DNA from 4 places in the Mesorhizobium silamurunense genome. Region 4 is predicted to be linked to each of the others. Evidence: predicted binding sites of a transcription regulator. Region 4 holds the regulator's gene; each other region holds the start of a gene.

Region 1 (4,772 bases), on a different contig from region 4:
GAAACCGGGATCGGGAACTCGCCGCCGGCAAGGAAGCTCGCGGTCTGGCCGGAACGAGCGATCAGGTTCGGCTCGGCCAGCCGCCGGGCGAGGCCGCGCTCTTCCAGCGCCTTGATCGCGATGTCGATCGAAACACCGTTGGAGAGCAAGCGGCCGATGATCTCGCCGGTGCCGGCCGTCGGCACGGTGCCTGGATCGATGACGACGTCGCGGCCGCCGATGCCGAAGGCAAAATTGGCCCCGTATTTGGCGCCGAGATCCTGTCCCGCCTGGCGGTTGATCTCGACGAAACGGACATTGAGCTGGACCTGCTGCGAGGACGAGATGTTGACCGAGTTGATCACTTCCTCGTTGCCGGAAAAGCGCGACGCGATCTTGCTCGCCTTGTCGGCCGCAACCGCGTCATCGGCCTGGCCCGACAGCACCACGCGGCCGTTGGCCGATCCGACCTTGATGTCGGCATCCGGCACGCTGGCGCGGATGGTGTTGGCCAACTGGTCGGTATCCAGCGTCACCTCGACGTCGATGGTGCCGACGAGCTGCTTGTTCTGGTCGAACAGCGCGATGCCGGTGGTGCCGAGATTGTTGCCCAGCACATAGAAGGACTTGTCGGTCAGCGGGTTGACGTTGGCGATCTCCGGATCGCCGATGACGATCTGGTAGAAGGCGGCGCTCGTCATGATCGTCTTGGGCTTGCCCTTGGCGACTTTGATCGAGGCATTCCTGGTCGCCGAGACGTAGACGACGTCGTTATTTGCCTGGGCCGGTGCCCCAAAGGCAAGTATTCCGGCGGCCAGGAAGGCGCCCGCCGCCATTGCACGCAGAAGGCGCAGCCCTCTCGTTGTCCGATATTTATTCAACACAGGCATTGTCCCGTCCCCGGCCGATCCCCACCGGCTATTGTTCTTGTTCCTTGGCAGGAACGACGCCTCCCTCGGCTTGCTTGGAAGGAACCTTGTATTCCTCGACCTTTTCGCCGCGCGACACGATCACCGTCTTGAACTTTGGCTCTTCCGGCTCCTTCGCCACCGCATTGACCAGCGACGCGGCGCTTGCGTCTGCGTTCGCGGCAACCGAACCGCCAAAGGAGGAAATGGTGGTGAGCCCATTGCTGCTGGCGCTGGCGTCGGCGGCGGAACGCAAAGACAGCGACAAGGTGCCGACGGTGCGGGCGAGCGCGACTTTCTGCGCCCCTTCGTTCGTCACCTCGAGGGTCACGGAATTGGCGATCTGCGGCTCGGTCTTGCGTTCGTCCGCGCCCTGCCCGACCGAAAGCACCTTGGCGTCGGAAACGACGATTTCGGACGTGACCGTCGAGCCGGCTGCCCCTTGGGCGTTCTTGGACACTTCCTGGATTTCGCCGGCGTCGCGCGTCAGCACGACGTCGACCCGGTCGCCCGGCGTGATGAAGCCGCCGACGCCCGCGATCTCGTCGGTGCGGATGGTGACGGCCCGCATGCCTGGCGACAGCATGTTGGAAAGCGTCGCGCGGCCGTTCGGCCCCGACAGCTTGGTGAGCAGCACCGGCTCGTTGACCTCAATCGGCGACAACACGACGCGGCTGCCTTCGGCAAGCAGCTTGTCGATGGTCGGGAAGGCGCCTTGCGGCAGGGAATCCTGCGGCCACGGGATTTCGGTGAGTTGCGAGCGGTCGAGCTGCACGCCGTAGCGCAGCGGCGCGCTCGCCACCACGATGGTCTTGAACTCGACCTTGGGCTCTTGCGGCGCAACGATCGACGCCACTTTCTGCTCGGATTCGGCTTTCGCCTGGCTTTTAACCCAGAAATCCGCGGCAAAGATCGAGATCGCGCCGAAAACGGCGGCGATGCCGATCATGGTTATGGCCCTGCCCCTCACAACGAAACCCCTGACGCCCCGTGGTCTTTTGTCGTTGAGCTCACGCTAGGCGTTAATGTTAAAGAATCAGGAATCCAAAGGTATGGAGACCGCCCTATTTCCGGCGGCTTGGTTATCGAATGGTTTTAGAATAAGAGAGACTTTGATCCCTGAACGGAACAGGAACTCGTTCGCCCGCCAAAAGCGTGGCAGTATCGAGGAGTGATTCGCAGTACCGGACTTAATGGCCAGCATGGACGACACCAGCGATCTTTTCGGCAACCCGGAAAAGCAGCCCCAGCAAGTGCGCGCGCCCTCGCGCCCGGCTGATCCGCTGGTTCAGGCGGCGAAGCGCTCGGCCGCCGCCCGTGACGGCAGCGAGAGCTACAGCGCCGCCGACATCGAGGTGCTGGAGGGGCTGGAACCGGTGCGGCGCCGTCCGGGCATGTATATCGGCGGCACCGACGACAAGGCGATGCATCACCTGTTCGCCGAGGTCATCGACAACTCGATGGACGAGGCGGTCGCCGGCCATGCGACCTTCATCGACGTCGAGCTTTCGGCCGACGGCTTCCTGACGGTCACCGACAATGGCCGGGGCATCCCGGTCGATCCGCATCCGAAATTCAAGAAACCTGCGCTCGAAGTCATCATGACGACGCTGCATTCCGGCGGCAAGTTCGACTCCAAGGTCTACGAGACCTCCGGCGGTCTGCACGGCGTCGGCGTTTCGGTCGTCAATGCGCTGTCCGACCACCTCGAGGTCGAGGTCGCGCGCGGCCGGCAGCTTTATCGGCAGAGATTCTCGCGTGGCATTCCGGTAAGCGGTCTGGAGCACCTCGGCGAGGTGCACAACCGCCGCGGCACCAGGACCCGCTTCCATCCCGACGAGCAGATCTTCGGCAAGGGCGCCGCCTTCGAGCCGGCGCGGCTCTACCGCATGACACGCTCGAAAGCCTATCTGTTCGGGGGCGTCCAGATCCGCTGGACCTGCGATCCGTCGCTGATCAAGGAAAAGGACCAGACGCCGGCCAAGGCCGAGTTCCATTTCCCGGGCGGTTTGAAGGACTATCTCAAGGCAACGCTCGGCGACGAGTTCCAGGTCACGCGCGAGGTCTTTGCGGGGAAAAGCGACAAGCAAGGCGGCCACGGCTCGCTGGAATGGGCCGTGACCTGGTTCGGCGGCGACGGCTTCCTCAACTCCTACTGCAACACGATTCCCACCGCCGAGGGCGGCACGCATGAGGCTGGCTTCCGCAATGTGCTGACGCGCGGGCTGCGCAGCTATGCCGATCTCATCGGCAACAAGCGTGCCTCGATCATCACCACCGAGGACGTGATGATTTCCGCCGCCGGCATGCTGTCGGTGTTCATCCGCGAGCCGGAATTCGTCGGCCAGACCAAGGACAGGCTGGCGACCATCGAGGCGATGCGCATCGTTGAAACCGCCATCCGCGATCCGTTCGACCACTGGCTGGCCGACAATCCGCAGGAAGCCTCGAAGCTCCTGGAGTGGGTCATAGCGCGCGCAGACGAACGCGTGCGGCGCCGCCAGGAGAAGGAAGTCTCGCGCAAGAGCGCGGTGCGCAAGCTGCGCCTTCCGGGCAAGCTCGCCGACTGCACCCAGAACGCCGCCGCCGGCGCCGAGCTCTTCATCGTCGAAGGCGACTCGGCCGGCGGCTCGGCCAAGCAAGCGCGCGACCGCGCCAGCCAGGCGGTGCTGCCGCTGCGCGGCAAGATCCTCAACGTCGCCAGCGCCGGCAACGACAAGCTCGGCGCCAACCAGCAGATCTCCGACCTGATCCAGGCGCTCGGCTGCGGCACGCGTTCGAAATACCGCGACGAGGACCTGCGCTACGACCGCGTGATCATCATGACCGACGCCGACGTCGACGGCGCGCACATTGCTTCGCTCTTGATCACCTTCTTCTATCAGGAGATGCCGAACCTGATCCGCGGCGGCCATCTCTACATGGCCGTGCCGCCGCTGTACTCGATCCGGCAGGGCGGCAAGGTTGCCTATGCGCGCGACGACGCTCACAAGGACGAATTGCTGCGCACCGAATTCACTGGGCGCGGCAAGGTCGAGATCGGCCGCTTCAAGGGCCTTGGCGAGATGATGGCCTCGCAGCTCAAGGAAACCACGATGGACCCGAGGAAGCGCACGCTGCTCAGGGTCGACGTGATCGACGCCGAGCAGGCGACCAAGGATGCCGTCGACGCGCTGATGGGCACCAAGCCCGAGGCGCGCTTCCGCTTCATCCAGGAACGCGCCGAATTCGCTGAGGCCGACGTGCTGGATATCTGAACGCGGACTGCTCCATAACAACTCCGGTATGGAGACTTGTATGTGACCTGGACGCGGCTGAGAGAGCTTGTCGAGATACCGTTGGATGGACTGACGCAGCCGACGCGCTCGGACTGGATATTTGCCCTGCGCACCGTTTCGGCCGGGCTCATCGCGCTGCTTGCCGCATACGCCCTGAAACTCGACCATCCGCAATGGGCGATGATGACGGTGTTCATCGTCGGGCAGCCGGTCGCCGGCATGGTGCTGGCGAAGGGCTTCTACCGGCTGCTCGGCACGCTGGCCGGCGGCCTGGCGGCGATCGGCATCACATCGCTCTTCGGCACCAATCCCTGGTTGCTGCTGACGGTGCTGGCGCTATGGATCGGCGTCTGCACGCTCGTCTCCTCGCTGCTGCGCAATCCGGAGGCCTATGGTGCGGCTCTTGCCGGCTACACCGCGATGATCATCAGCCTGCCGGCGTTCGGGCAGCCGCATCTCGTCGTCGATCTCGCCATCGCGCGCTGCGCCGAAATCGTGCTTGGCATCGTCTGCGCCGGCGTCACCAGCCGGCTGATCCTGCCGAGGCTGGCTGCGGACGCCATCATTTCGAGATTGAAGCGCAGCATTCTCGATCTCGCCGACTATG
Region 2 (4,772 bases), on a different contig from region 4:
GTCGGCGAGCAATACGAGCCGCGGCTTCAATGCCTCGTCGCCGGCGACCAGCGTGCCAATCGGCGCGCCGATCCAGCGCAGGATGCCGTCCGAGCCCAACGCCAGATCGCCGTTGGCGCAGGCGGCGAAGCGCTCGGCGCGCGCCTCGAACTCCGCGCTGAGCGCCTTCTGGGCAGCGGTGCGCACCGCCTTGGCGTCCTCGCCGCCGGCGCTCTGGTCGGCGGTGAAGCGAAATCCTTGCAGCTCGCCGACGTGGTGGCCTTCGACGAGGACGGTTCCGGTTGGGCTGATTTCAGCTTCAGGCATGGTATTTTCTCTAAGGCGCCGCATGAGGACGGAAGTCCTGCGGTCTACGAAGCGTTTCGTCAACCGCTCATGCAGCGCATCCGACAATCTGTCTTCGATTTCGCGCGTCTTTTCCTGCCAGTGTAGCTGATCGGCCAGCCAGCCCGGTCGGTTGGAAACGAAGGTCCAGGTGCGGATCTGGGCGATCCGGTGCGACAGCGTGTCGATATCGCCATCCGTCGTGTCGGCTCGCCGCACCTGCTCGGCCATGTAATTCTCATCGACATGACCGCGGCGTGCAAGGTCCATGTAGATCGAGGCGATGAGGTCAGCATGCTGGGCGGGCGCGATCTTGCGGTAGTCGGGCAGCGCGCAGGCTTCCCAAAGCAGCGCCACGCGCTCCCTGCCGGTGGCGAGCGCCCTGATGTCCTCGTCGCGCGACAGGTGCTCCAGCGCCTGGGCGTCGACCGCCGGCAACGCTCGGGTCAGCCCTTCGACCGGAGCATTGGTCTCGATCGAGCGCTTCAAAGCGTCGAGGCTGGTGAAATCGAAATCGGCGGTGCGCCACTGCAGCACCTTCACCGGGTCGAAGTCGTGCCCCTCGATCTTCTTGACCAGATCCTCGTCGAACGGATCGACCTGGCCGGTGACGCCGAAGGTGCCGTCGCGCAGATGGCGGCCGGCGCGGCCCGCGATCTGGCCGAGCTCGGCCGCGGTCAGGTTGCGGTACTGGTAGCCGTCGAACTTGCGGTTCTGGGCGAAGGCGACGTGCTCGAGGTCGAGGTTCAGTCCCATGCCGATGGCGTCGGTGGCGACGAGATAGTCGACATCGCCGGACTGGAAGATCTCCACCTGGGCGTTGCGGGTGCGCGGGCTGAGCGCGCCGAGCACGACGGCTGCACCCCCCTGCTGGCGACGGATCAGCTCGGCGATGGCGTACACCTCGTCTGCCGAGAAGGCGACGATCGCGGTGCGCCGCGGCAGGCGGGTGAGCTTCTTCGAGCCAGCATAGGCAAGGTGCGACAGCCGCGGCCGCGTCACCACCGAGACGCCCTTCAGCAGGCGCTGCAGGATGCCGTGCATGGTGGCGGCGCCCAGAAGCAGCGTCTCCTGGCGGCCGCGCAGATGCAGGATGCGGTCGGTGAAAATGTGGCCGCGCTCGAGATCGCCCGCGAGCTGCACCTCGTCGATGGCGACGAAGGCGGCATCGGTCTCGCGCGGCATCGCCTCCACGGTGCAGACGGAATATTTCGCGCTCGCCGGAACGATCTTCTCTTCGCCGGTGATGAGCGCCACCTTGTGTGCGCCGACCTTCTCGCAGACGCGGGCATAGACCTCGCGGGCAAGAAGTCTCAGCGGCAGGCCGATGACGCCGGTCTCATGCGCCACCATGCGCTCGATGGCGAGATGGGTCTTGCCGGTGTTGGTGGGGCCGAGCACGGCCGTCACGTCACGGCCCGAAAGAATCAGCGGCTGGGTGTGTTTCGGCTGGATATTCATCGGCTCGGAAATAGGGGTTTCTGCCGCTTGTTGTCGGGGACGCGGCGGTGCCGTCGCGTGTGACAGCCGACACATAGGGATTTCAGACGCGAAGCGAAAGCGGAATGTTCCCATCAGGAGCAAAGACAGGCAAGGTCAGAATCCGCTGCCGATTAACCGTTGGAACGAGTCTGGAACGAATCGGCTACGAATCACTGACTCGGTCTGATTCAGGTTTTGTTCACGGCTATATTTGGATTTTTTAACGATGAGTCTCACCACATGCTGAATCCGGGAACTGGCCCGTTTCATGCTTGGCTCAGACGAGCTGCGAAGGGCTGTTAACTTTTGCCGGTGAACGATCGTCGCCGGCTTGGGCGTAGCGCCAAAATTATGAAATGGTTGACCTTTCCTAACCGCCGTTAATCTTTTCAGCGCCGTTTCCGGCTCTCAGCGTTAACTTTTCGGCCAAAGCCGGAACGAATCGGCGACGAATCAGCGATCCATGCATTTTCCCGGTTTGTTCACCCCTAGATATGGTGTTGTCCACAGCTTGTGCACCGAAAATCCACAGCTCGTGAACAAGGTTTCGCATAGGGCGAGTGGAGGCCGTTAACTTTTGCGTGCCGTATTGAGGCATGCGTCTCACCGGGGCCAAAGAAAACAGGCGGCCAGATATCCGGGCCGCCTGCTTATCGATGCCGAAAAAGCGTCAGGCGAAATATTGGCCGCCATTGGCGGTGATCGTCGAGCCGGTGATGAAGCCGGCCTCGTCCGAGGCGAGGAAGACGACGCAGCGCGCGATCTCTTCCGGCTCGCCGAGACGGCCGACCGGGATCTGAGCGATGATCGATTCCCGCACTTTTTCCGGCACGGCCATAACCATGTCGGTGGCGATGTAGCCCGGGCAGACGACGTTGACGGTGATGCCGGCGCGGGCCCCTTCCTGGGCAAGCGCCTTGGTGAACCCGATGTCGCCGGCTTTCGAGGCTGAATAGTTGACCTGGCCCATCTGGCCTTTCTGGCCATTGATCGAAGAAATGGTGATGACGCGGCCGAACTTGCGGTCGCGCATGCCGTTCCACAGCGGATGCGTCATGTTGAAGACGCCTGAAAGGTTGGTGTCGATGACCTCCTTCCACTGTTCGCGCGTCATCTTGTGGAACATGGTGTCGCGGGTGATGCCGGCATTGTTGACCAGCACCGAGACCGGGCCGAGATCGGCCTCGACTTGGGCGATGCCGGCGGCGCAGGCGTCGTAGTCGGCGACCGACCATTTGTACACGGGAATGCCGGTCTCGGCCTTGAATTTCTGAGCCGCCTCGTCATTGCCGGCATAGTTCGCGGCGACCGAATAACCGGCATTCTTCAGGGCCACCGATATGGCCGCGCCGATGCCGCGCGATCCGCCCGTGACGATTGCTACTTTGGTCATTTTGTTCCTCCTCCTTGTTCTTGGTGAATTGTCAAATAGTGAATGGTGAATGGTCGAAGACGGTCGGCTACCCGCCATTCACCATTTGCCATTCACCATTCACTTTTTGTCAGAGCGCTTCGACGCACATGGCGACGCCCATGCCGCCGCCGATGCAGAGCGTGGCGAGGCCCTTCTTGGCATTTCTGCGGCGCATCTCGTAGACCAGCGTGTTGAAGACGCGGGCGCCGGAGGCGCCGATCGGATGGCCGATGGCGATGGCGCCGCCATTGACGTTGACGATCGAGGGATCCCAGCCCATGCCCTTGTTGACGGCGCAGGCCTGCGCGGCGAAGGCCTCGTTGGCCTCGACGAGATCGAGATCCTTGACCGACCAGCCGGCTTTCTCCAGCGCCCTTTTCGAAGCCGGGATCGGGCCGGTGCCCATGATCGCCGGATCGACACCGGCGGTCGCCCAGGAGGCGATGCGGACCAACGGGGTGATGCCGCGCCGGGCAGCCTCGGCCTCGGTCATCAGTAGCGCGCCGGCGGCGCCGTCATTGATGCCGGAAGCGTTGGCTGCGGTGACCGTGCCGTCCTTGTCGAAAGCCGGTTTCAGCTTGGTCATGGCATCCAGCGTCGCGCCGTGACGGATATATTCGTCCTGGTCGACGATGGTATCGCCCTTCCTGCCCTTGATGGTGACGGCGACGATCTCGTCCTTGAACCTGCCGGCCTTCTGCGCGGCTTCGGCCTTGTTCTGCGAGGCGAGCGCGAACTCGTCCTGGTCGTCGCGGGTGATCTGGAACTGGCGGGCGACGTTCTCGGCGGTGTTGCCCATGTGGTAGCCGTTGAAGGCATCCCACAGGCCGTCCTTGATCATGGTGTCGATCATCTTGTAGTCGCCCATCTTGACGCCGGCGCGCAGGTGCTGGGCGTGCGGCGACAGCGACATCGATTCCTGGCCGCCCGCGACGATCACCCTGGCGTCGCCGGTGGCGATCTGCTGCATGCCGAGCGCGATGGCCCTGAGACCCGAGCCGCAAACCTGGTTGAGGCCCCAGGCCGTCGTCTCCTTGGGCAGGCCGGCATTGATCGAGGCCTGACGGGCCGGGTTCTGGCCCTGAGCGGCTGTCAGCACCTGGCCGAGGATGACTTCGTCGACGTCCGCTGCCTCGACGCCGGCCCGCGACAGCAATTCCCTGATGACCACGGCGCCGAGCTCGTGCGCCGGCGTTGCGGCGAAACTGCCATTGAAAGACCCGACCGCTGTGCGGGCGGCGCTGGCGACGACGATTGAATTGGAAGCGGACATTTTCTTCTCCAGACTTCGAGGTGTCGTGTTTTAGGCTATCGTTGAAGACTTTTCTTGCCCGTTCAAGTGCCTGAGTCAAACCGGAAATGGGCATGGCCGCCATGCGCGGCAAGCAGGTCGAGCGCTTATCGTGACAGCGCAGCCGTCGCTGCGCAGCACAATTTGCTCGGCCCATTCCGCATTAAATGATGCCGCACTGCACAAACCACTTGGAATTGTGGGGCTTTTGCGCATATCCTCGACAAATGGCGCAATCGTTACCGGCCGCTTACTCTGAAC
Region 3 (4,772 bases), on a different contig from region 4:
CGGCCGCCTTCGTCCAGCGCGCGCTGATGCGGGAACAGGCCTTCCTCCCAGCCGGGTAGGAACACGGTCTCGAACTCGAGGCCCTTAGCCGAATGCAGCGTCATGATGCTCACCGCATCTTGCGACTCGCCCTGCTCAGCCTCCATGACCAGCGCCACATGCTCGAGGAAGCCACGCAGCGACTCGTACTCCTCCATGGAGCGGATCAATTCCTTGAGGTTTTCCAACCGCCCGGGCGCTTCCGCCGAACGGTCGTTCTTCCACATGTCGGTGTAGCCGCTCTCCTCGAGGATGGTCTCGGCAAGCTCGGTGTGGGGCGTGGTTTCCAGCGCCTTCTGCCAGCGCTCGAAATTGGCCGCGACCTCGCGCAGCGCCGCGCGCGGCTTCGGCTTCAGCTCGTCGCTTTCGGCCAGCGTCGCGGCGGCCTCCAGCATCGGGATGCGCAATGTCCGCGCCGTGTCGTGGATCTGGCGGATGGTGGCTTCGCCCAGCCCGCGCTTCGGCACGTTGACGATGCGTTCGAAGGCGAGGTCGTCGCCGCTGTTGGCAACGACGCGGAAGAAGGCCAGCGCATCGCGGATTTCCAGCCGCTCGTAGAAACGCGGACCGCCGATGACGCGGTAGTTGAGGCCGAGCGTGATGAAGCGATCTTCGAAGGCGCGCATCTGGAAGGACGCGCGCACCAGGATCGCCATGTCGTTGAGATTGTGCTTCTGCCGCTGATAGGCCTCGATCGCGTCGCCGATGGCACGCGCCTCTTCCTCCGAGTCCCAGGCGGCATGGACATGCACCTTGTCGTCCTCGGGATCGTCGCGGTCGGTGAACAGCGTCTTGCCGAAGCGCCCCTCGTTGTGGGCGATAAGATGCGAGGCGGCGCCGAGAATATGCGCGGTTGAGCGGTAGTTGCGCTCCAGCCGGATGATGGTGGCGCCCGGGAAATCCTTGTCGAAGCGCAGGATGTTGTCGACCTCGGCGCCGCGCCAGCCGTAGATCGACTGGTCGTCATCGCCGACGCAGCAGATGTTTACGGGCGACGTGCGCGGATTTCCCTCCCTCTTGAGGGGAGGGTGGCCGGGCGAAGCCCGGTCGGGTGGGGTCCTAGCGGCAGTGCTCGACGCTTTGGTGGTGCCTTCTGCGGCGACCCCCTCCGTCCGCTTCGCGAACACCTCCCCCTCAAGGGGGGAGGAGGATTGCGGCCGCTGCGCCAGCAGTCGCAGCCACATGTACTGCGCGGTGTTGGTGTCCTGATACTCGTCGACCAGGATGTATTTGAACTTGCGGTGATAGTCCTTCAGCACGTCCGGATAGGCGCGGAAGATGCGGATCGGGTGATAGAGCAGATCGCCGAAGTCGCAGGAATTCAGCATCTGCAGCCGTTCCTGATAGGCCTTGTAGAGCTGGCGGCCCTTGCCGTTACCGAAGCTGCGCGCGTCGCCTTCGGGCCCGAGGCCCTTGTTCTTCCAGTTGTCGATCATCTGGGCGAACTGCTTGGCCGGCCAGCGCTTGTCGTCCAGCCCCTCGGCCTGGATCAGCTGCTTGATCAGCCGCACCACGTCGTCGGTGTCGAGGATGGTGAAATCGGATTTCAGCCCGGCAAGCTCGGCGTGACGGCGCAGGAGCTTGACGCCGATCGAGTGGAAGGTGCCGAGCCAGGGCATGCCCTCGACATTGCCTTCGCCGATCAGCAGGCCGATGCGCTGCTTCATCTCGCGCGCGGCTTTGTTGGTGAAAGTGACGGCGAGAATCTGCGAGGGGAAGGCCCTGCCGGTGGCAAGGATGTGGGCGATGCGCGTGGTCAAGACCCGCGTCTTGCCGGTGCCGGCACCGGCCAGCACCAGCACCGGACCCTCCGTTGTTTCAACGGCTAGGCGCTGCTCCGGATTGAGGCCGTTGAGGTAGTCGGGCGCGCGGGTCTGCGCGCTGCGTGCGGCCATAGCGCGCGCGGCAATGCCGGACGGGGCCGCGGGCCGCGCATTCGGTTCGTCGAAGAAGGGCATGTCTTCCGAAAAGCCGGACATCGCCCCCGAATGTAGTGATTCGGCAGCGAAAGGCCAGAAGCGTCTACGTTTTGTTCCATTTTTGCGCTGCCCCGCTTGCTTGACAGGCGCTGCCGGTGAGGGAAAGGTGCCGGCAGGACAGGGGCGGCACGCCGTTTCCTGAGAGGCGCCGCAAGCGCGCAACAGTCGAAGGAGTATCATCTTGGCTGTCACCATCACCTCCCTTGTCCTCCTCCTCATCGGTCTGGCGCTTGGCGGTGGCGGCATCTGGCTCGTGATGCTGGGCGGCAGCTGGTACTACGCAATTGCCGGTCTCGCTTTCCTGGTCACCGCCTGGCTCGTTCTCCGCCGCCGATCGACAGGGCTCTGGCTCTATGCGGTGTTCGTGCTCGGCACGTTGTGCTGGGCGGTGTGGGAGACCGGCTTCGACTGGTGGCAGCTCGGTCCGCGCGGCGGCATCATCGTCCTTGTCGCGCTGTGGTTGCTGACGCCATGGGCAAGAAAGGGATTTACCGGCCCAGACGGACGCGCGCCGCTGATCCTGGCGGTGCTCGCCTCGCTTGCGGTGGCCGGCTACTCGATGACTGCCGATCCAAAAGACATCGGCGGCACGCTCGACACCGACAAGGTGACGCCGACGGCCAACCTCGGCGGTGACGTGCCCCCAGGCGAATGGCACTTCTACGGCCGCACGCCGTTCGGCCAGCGCTATTCGCCGCTCGGCCAGATCACGCCGGACAATGTCGCCAAGCTGCAGCCGGCCTGGACCTACCGCACCGGCGACGTGAAAGGTCCCGACGACATCGGCGAGACGACCTATCAGGTGACGCCGCTGAAAGTGGGCGATGCGCTGTTCATCTGCACGCCGCATAATTTCGCCATCGCCATCGACGCCGCGACCGGCAAGGAGAAATGGCGCTACGATCCGAAGATCAAGCTCGATCCCAACCGCCAGCACCAGACCTGCCGCGGCGTGTCCTATTACGCCAATGCAAAGGTCGCGGCCGGACAGCCCTGCGCCGCGCGTGTCTACCTGCCGACCTCCGATGCCAGGCTGATCGCGCTCGACGCGGCGAACGGACAAGTGTGTCCGTCCTTCGCCGAAGGCGGGACGCTGAACCTCATGGCCAACATGCCTTATCCGAAGTCGGGCTACTATTATTCGACCTCGGCCCCGCTGATCGTCGCCGGCAAGATCATCGTCGGTGGCGCGGTCAACGACAATTATTCGACCGACGAGCCGTCCGGCGTCATCCGCGCTTATGACGCCGGCACCGGAGCACTGCTGTGGAACTGGGATTCGGGCAATCCGGATCAGACGACGCCGCTGCCGGCCGGGCAAAAATACACGAACAACTCGCCCAACATGTGGTCGACGGCGAGCGCCGACGAGAAGCTCGGCCTGCTCTACCTGCCGCTCGGCAACCAGACGCCCGACCAGCTCGGCATGGGCCGCAGCGCCAATGTCGAAAAATTCTCCTCCTCGATCACCGCGCTCGACCTCAACACCGGAAAAATGCGCTGGGTTCGGCAGCTTGTGCATCACGACCTGTGGGACATGGACGTGCCGGCGCAGCCGACGCTCATCGACATCACCTCGGCCAACGGCGCGGTCGTGCCGGCGCTGGTCGGGCCGACCAAGCAGGGCGACCTCTATGTCCTCGACCGGCGCACCGGCGAGCCGATCATTCCTGTGAAGGAAATGCCGGCGCCGGGCGGCGCGATCGAAGGCGACCATGCATCGCCGACACAACCGGAATCGGGGCTTTCGTTCAATCCCAAGCCGCTGACGGGCGCCGACATGTGGGGCATCACCATGTTCGACCAGCTGGCATGCCGGATCGCGCTCAGGAAATTGCGCTACGAGGGGCGCTACACGCCGCCCTCGCTGCAGGGCTCGCTGATCTATCCCGGCAATTTCGGCGTCTTCAACTGGGGCGGCGTCGCGGTCGACCCGGTGCGGCAGGTGATGTTCGGCATGCCGACCTACCTCGCCTTCACGTCGAAGCTCATTCCGCGCGCGGACGTGCCGCCGCCAGGCACCGATACGAAAGGCAGCGAGCAGGGGCTCAACCGCAACGAAGGCGCGCCTTACGCGGTGGTGATGGGCCCGTTCCTGTCGCCGCTCGGCATTCCTTGCCAGGCGCCGCCCTGGGGCTATGTCGCCGGCGTCGACCTCAGGACCGGCCAGATCGCCTACAAGCATCGCAACGGCACCGTCTACGACATGACGCCGCTGCCCCTGCCGTTCAAGGTCGGCGTGCCGGGCATCGGCGGGCCGATGATGACCGCCGGCGGCGTTGCCTTCCTGGGCGCCGCGGTCGACGATTATCTGCGCGCCTACGACCTTACCACCGGCAGGCAGCTCTGGCAGGCAAGGCTGCCGGCGGGCGGGCAGTCGACGCCGATGACCTACACGGTCGCCGACGGCCGCCAGTTCGTGGTCATCGTCGCCGGCGGCCACGGCTCGGTCGGCACCAAGCCGGGCGATTATGTGATGGCCTACACGTTGCCGAAATAGACGAGGGTGTCCGAACTTCAGAGGCTGAGATGGCTCCTCAGGCTGGGCACCTGGCCGAGCACCTGGTTGGTGAGATCCGGGCCGGCGGCTGCTTCGGCCTGCTTGATCAGGGTCTCGCCGGCCTGACGGATCTGCGCCATATCGAGGCCCGACTCTTTCAGCACCGCGACGCCGTTGATCAGCGCGCCGGCCTTTTCGCCGAGTACGCCGCCAAGCGCTCCCTGCAGCGACGACAGCAAGCCGCCGCCTGAACC
Region 4 (4,772 bases):
AGCGGGTGACGACCTTGTCGGACATGGAACTCTCGAGGAAGCACTGAAGCGGGCGTGATTGCGCGGACTTTCGCGCGGTCGGCGTTGATGTAGCATAGGAGGTCTGGGGCGCAAGGGGCAGACCCGATGGCTGGACGTGGCCGGGGTGCGGAGGAGGGCGAGGGGACGACGGCTGGCGTCAGCGAGCGCCTGCTGTTTGCCGGCACAATGCCTGCTGAAGCAGCACCGGTTTTGCTCCCCGAGCGACACCCGCCTGCGGAGGTTCCGTCGCCCGACGGCGCCCCCGCCCGCCCGACGTCTCCGCCGGCAGCCATCGACCGGATCCGCCGGCAGTTCCGCGGCGCCTCGTTTTTCGCGTTTCGCCGGAGCGCCGCCGTCGCGGCCGCCACCGAACTCGACCGCGGCGTCGGCTTCCTGCTGGTGCCGGTGTTCCTGGCCGCCGGCGTGATCCTCTATTTTTCCCTGAATGCCGAGCCGGATCTCTACAGGCCGCTGGCGGCGGTGGCGCTGATGGCTGTCTGCGCAGCGGTATCCCGCTCCTGGTAGAAGACGCATCTCGTCTTCATGGCGGCGCTGTTTTGCGCCTTGGGCTTTGTCGCCGCGAAGGTCGAGACATGGCGGGTCGCAACACCGATGCTCGGTTCCGAGATCCAGACGCGGCTGACGGGGCGCGTCGTCGTTGCCGAGGAGATGGCCAATGGCCGCGTCAGGTTGACGATCGACCTCGTCTCGACCGCGCACCCGAAGCTGCGCTACGCTCCGGACCGCGTCAGGCTTTCGGCGCGCAGGATCCCGCCCGACATGAAGGCAGGATCGCTGGTGACGGGCTATGCACGGCTTTTGCCGCCGACCGGACCGGTCCGCCCCGAAAGCTATGACTTTTCCTTCGACAGCTATTTTTCCGGCATCGGAGGCAGCGGGTTTTTCCTCGACGATCCCAAAGTCGTTCCGACAACCGACCCGCCCGCCGAGACGAACATCGCCTCGACGATTGAGAACGCGCGCGAAAACATTGCCGATCATATCAGAAGCACCGTCGGCGGTCCTGAAGGCGAGATCGCCGCGGCGCTGATCGTCGGCGTTCGCGCCGGCATTCCCGAGGACATCAACGAAGCGATGCGGCGGACGGGCATCTATCACATCATCTCGATTTCCGGCCTGCACATGGCGCTGGTCGCCGGCACGGTCATGCTTCTGCTGCGCGGTGCGTTCGCGCTGTTTCCGGATTTTTCGTCACGGCGCCCGGTGAAGAAATACGCAGCGGCAATCGCGCTGGTGTCGATCGCCGCTTATCTCGTCATCTCCGGCGTGGTGGTCGCCGGCCGAGCGAAGCTTCATCATGCTGGCGGTGATGCTGGTCGCCGTGCTGTTCGACCGCGCGGCGCTGACGATGCGCAACCTGGCGATCTCGGCCATTGCCGTCATCCTGGTGTCGCCGCATGAAGTGGTTGGGCCGAGCTTCCAGATGTCGTTTGCAGCCACGGCCGCCCTTGTCGGCGCTTACGCCGGCTGGGCCGACTACCGCGCCGACAAAGTGAGAGCGCCGCCGATCAAGCGCTCGTTCGTCGGCTTCCTGTCCAGAAAGCTCGCAGCCGGAGCGGGTGGCGCTGCTTTGACGTCGATCATCGCCGGAAGTGCCACGGCGCTGTTTGCCATCTGGCACTTCCAGCGCGTCTCGCCACTCAGCCTATTGGCCAATCTGGCGATCATGCCGATCGTCACGGTCGTGATGTTCCTCGCTGTCGCCAGCGCGGTCATGATGCCCTTCGGCTTCGACGGGCCTTTCCTCTACGTGATGGGCAAGGGCCTGACGGCGATGATCGCGATCTCGGCGTGCATTTCGGAATGGTCGCCGGTCGATGCCGTGGGGCTGATCTCGATCCACTCGGTGCTGTTGGCGACGATCGCGCTCGTCATCGGCACTATGGCGACCACCTGGCTCAGGCTGGCCGCAATTCCTTTCGCAGTCGCGGCCTTGCTGACCATCCCGCAGGTGCGCACGCCGGACCTGCTGATCTCGGAGGATGCGCATCTGGTGGCCATGCCGATCGGCGGCGGCGAGCTCGCCGTCAACCGTGCCCGCTCCAACGAGTTCACCACCGAGAACTGGAAACGCGCGCTCAAGGCCGAAACAATCGTGCCGCCGGAGACATTTGCGAAAGGCGCGCTGGATATTGCCGACCCCGTCGACCTGCCGCCGGGATCGCCCTTTTACTGCACGAGCGATCTCTGCATTGGCCGGCACCCATCCGGCGCGATCGTCGCGTTGGCGGAAAATCGCAACAGCGCTCGCCCGGCCTGCGGCTTCGCCGACCTCATCGTCATCAATGACGCAACGGCCTACAATCCTTGCCGCGATCCGCGCATTCTCGTCGTCACCAAGCGCCAGCTTGCGCGTGACGGCAGTGCTGCCGTCTTCTTCGACCCGCAATCGGCGACGGCGCGACCAACTATTCAATATGCCGTCGAAAAACCGTACCGCCCCTGGCACGAACAGCGGCGCTACTCGCGCGAGGCGAGAGGGTTAGCGCCTTACAAGAAGCCTGAGAAGCCACAGACCACGCAGCCAGCCACTCAGTAGCGGCGGATGAGCCCGACGAGCTTGCCCTGCACCTTGACGCGATCGGGACCGAAGATGCGGGTCTCATAGGCCGGGTTGGCGGCCTCGAGCGCGATCGAGGCACCCTTGCGGCGGAAGCGCTTCAGCGTCGCTTCCTCGTCGTCGACAAGGGCCACCACGATCTCGCCGGGGCTAGCCGTGTTGGCGTTGCGGATGATCACCGTATCGCCGTCGAAGATGCCCGCCTCGATCATCGAGTCGCCCTTGACCTCCAGGGCGTAGTGCTCGCCGCCCGCGATCATGTCCGGCGGCACCGTGATCGAATGCGTCTGGTGCTGGATGGCATCGATCGGCACACCCGCTGCGATGCGGCCCATAACCGGAATGGACACGGCCGAAACGGCGTCGTCGTCATTGCTGGGCGTAGGCGTGCGCGAGGGCGCCGCAGGCTTGATCTGCCGGCCGAGATTGCCTTGGCCGCCCTGGATGACGCTCGGCGAGAATTTCTTCGCCGCATTGAGGCCGGGCGCGATCGAATCGGGCAGCCTCAGGACTTCAAGAGCGCGCGCCCGGTTCGGCAGCCGGCGAATGAAACCGCGCTCTTCCAGCGCCGTGATCAGGCGATGGATGCCGGACTTCGAGGCAAGGTCGAGCGCTTCCTTCATCTCGTCGAAAGACGGCGGAATGCCGCTTTCCTTGAGCCGTTCATGGATGAACATCAGCAGTTCATGTTGTTTGCGCGTCAGCATGGCGACCCCATGGGTTCTGAAACCAGAATCAGAAAACAAACCCAGAACAAACACTATCTGTTCCAGTTGTGTTCCGCAACCGTTTAAAGTTTAGTGAATGTGTTGACGTTTTGTTCAGCGTAACATCAGAACGCTGCATTCGGCGCCGGCTTCCGCCGCCGGGGCGAAGGGCTCACGCACGATCAGGCCATTAGCCTCGGCAAGCATTCTCAGCATCGAGGAATCCTGGATGCCAAACGGTGTCGCGACCAACTGTCCGGCCTCCTCGCGCACGACGGCCCGCACATAGTCCTGCCTGAGATCGTTGGCGTGCATCGCGGCAGCCAACCGCGCGGTGCGGATGTCCTGTCGGTAATTGCGGCCGCCCAGCCGCGCCAGAAGCGGCTTCAGGAACAATTGCGAGCAGACAAGGCTCGCCACCGGATTGCCAGGCAGGCCAAGGCAGCGGATGTTACCAAGCCGGCCAAACATCAACGGTTTGCCGGGACGCATGGCGATCTTCCAGAAATCGAGCTGCATGCCTTCGCCGGTGAGCACGTCGTGGATCAGGTCGTGGTCGCCGACCGAGGCGCCGCCGAGAGTGACGATGATATCGGCGCCTGCTGAGACCGCTTTCTTGACCAAAGCCGCGATCGCGTGCTGCCGGTCGGCGGCGATGCCGAGGTCGAGCGCGCGCGCTCCAACCGACTGGGCCGTGGCTGTGACGCCATAGGCATTGGACGAGATGATCTGGTCGGGGCCGAGCGCGCTGCCGGGAGGCAGCAACTCGTCGCCCGTGGCGATGATGGCAACCAGCGGCCGACGCACCACATTGAGGCTTGGATGGTTGGCGGACGCCGCCAGCGAAAGCGCCGCGGGATCGAGCTGGCGACCTTTTTCGAGCAGCAGGTCGCCCTGGCCAAAGTCGAGCCCACGGCGACGGACATTGCGTCCTTGCGCGGTCGGCTCGGTCACTTCGATGCCGCCGCCGCCGAGGTCGCGGATATTCTCCTGGATGACGACGGTGTCGGCGCCTTCGGGGAGCGGCGCGCCGGTGAAGATGCGCACGGCCTCGCCCTTGCCGACGGAGCCGGCAAAGCCGCTTCCGGCGGGCGCCATGCCGATCACGGAGAGTCGCGCCGGAGCCGAGGCCACGTCCGCAAAGCGTGCGGCATAACCGTCCATCGCTGACGCATTGAACGGTGGCTGCGTGCGCAGCGCCACCACCGGTTCGGCCAGCACCCGACCGGCCGCCTCGGCGATTGGAACGCTTTCGCCAGGCAACGCGGTTGCGCCGTCCAACAGGCGCTCGAGCGCCTCGGCGACCGGAACCAGCGCCATCTTAAGAACCTGCCCCATGTTTGGCGGCTTTGTAGTCGCCCGACTTGCCGCCGGTCTTCTCGACCAGCCTGATGCCGGAAATCACCATGGCGCGGTCCACCGCCTTGGCCATGTCGTAGATGGTGAGGCAGGCGACCGACGCC

Evidence for each region. Region 4 encodes LexA, which represses DNA repair genes until DNA is damaged. Its sites were predicted from a motif close to TGTTCNNNNTGTGTTCNG; they were not measured.
Region 1: a site for LexA is predicted at 2,007-2,024, ahead of parE (DNA topoisomerase IV subunit B). Genes of this name have one in related genera too.
Region 2: a site for LexA is predicted at 1,946-1,963, ahead of AU465_RS11840 (helicase-related protein). Genes of this name have one in related genera too.
Region 3: a site for LexA is predicted at 2,070-2,087, ahead of AU465_RS07875 (ATP-dependent helicase). Genes of this name have one in related genera too.

Annotation. Positions count from the first base shown of each region.
Region 1 is NZ_LPVS01000011.1:91,071-95,842, forward strand. It holds gene AU465_RS02570 (type II and III secretion system protein family protein) at 1-815, opposite strand, end outside; gene cpaB (Flp pilus assembly protein CpaB) at 898-1,836, opposite strand; gene parE (DNA topoisomerase IV subunit B) at 2,090-4,144, shown strand; gene AU465_RS02585 (FUSC family protein) at 4,187-4,772, shown strand, end outside.
Region 2 is NZ_LPVS01000041.1:40,470-45,241, reverse strand. It holds gene AU465_RS11840 (helicase-related protein) at 1-1,785, opposite strand, end outside; gene AU465_RS11835 (beta-ketoacyl-ACP reductase) at 2,477-3,199, opposite strand; gene AU465_RS11830 (acetyl-CoA C-acetyltransferase) at 3,309-4,493, opposite strand.
Region 3 is NZ_LPVS01000029.1:115,930-120,701, reverse strand. It holds gene AU465_RS07875 (ATP-dependent helicase) at 1-2,018, opposite strand, end outside; gene AU465_RS07870 (glucose/quinate/shikimate family membrane-bound PQQ-dependent dehydrogenase) at 2,200-4,518, shown strand; gene AU465_RS07865 (hypothetical protein) at 4,536-4,772, opposite strand, start outside.
Region 4 is NZ_LPVS01000027.1:189,704-194,475, reverse strand. It holds gene gltX (glutamate--tRNA ligase) at 1-25, opposite strand, end outside; partial or broken gene AU465_RS06810 (ComEC/Rec2 family competence protein) at 127-2,581, shown strand; gene lexA (transcriptional repressor LexA) at 2,575-3,309, opposite strand; gene AU465_RS06800 (molybdopterin molybdotransferase MoeA) at 3,424-4,629, opposite strand; gene moaC (cyclic pyranopterin monophosphate synthase MoaC) at 4,631-4,772, opposite strand, start outside.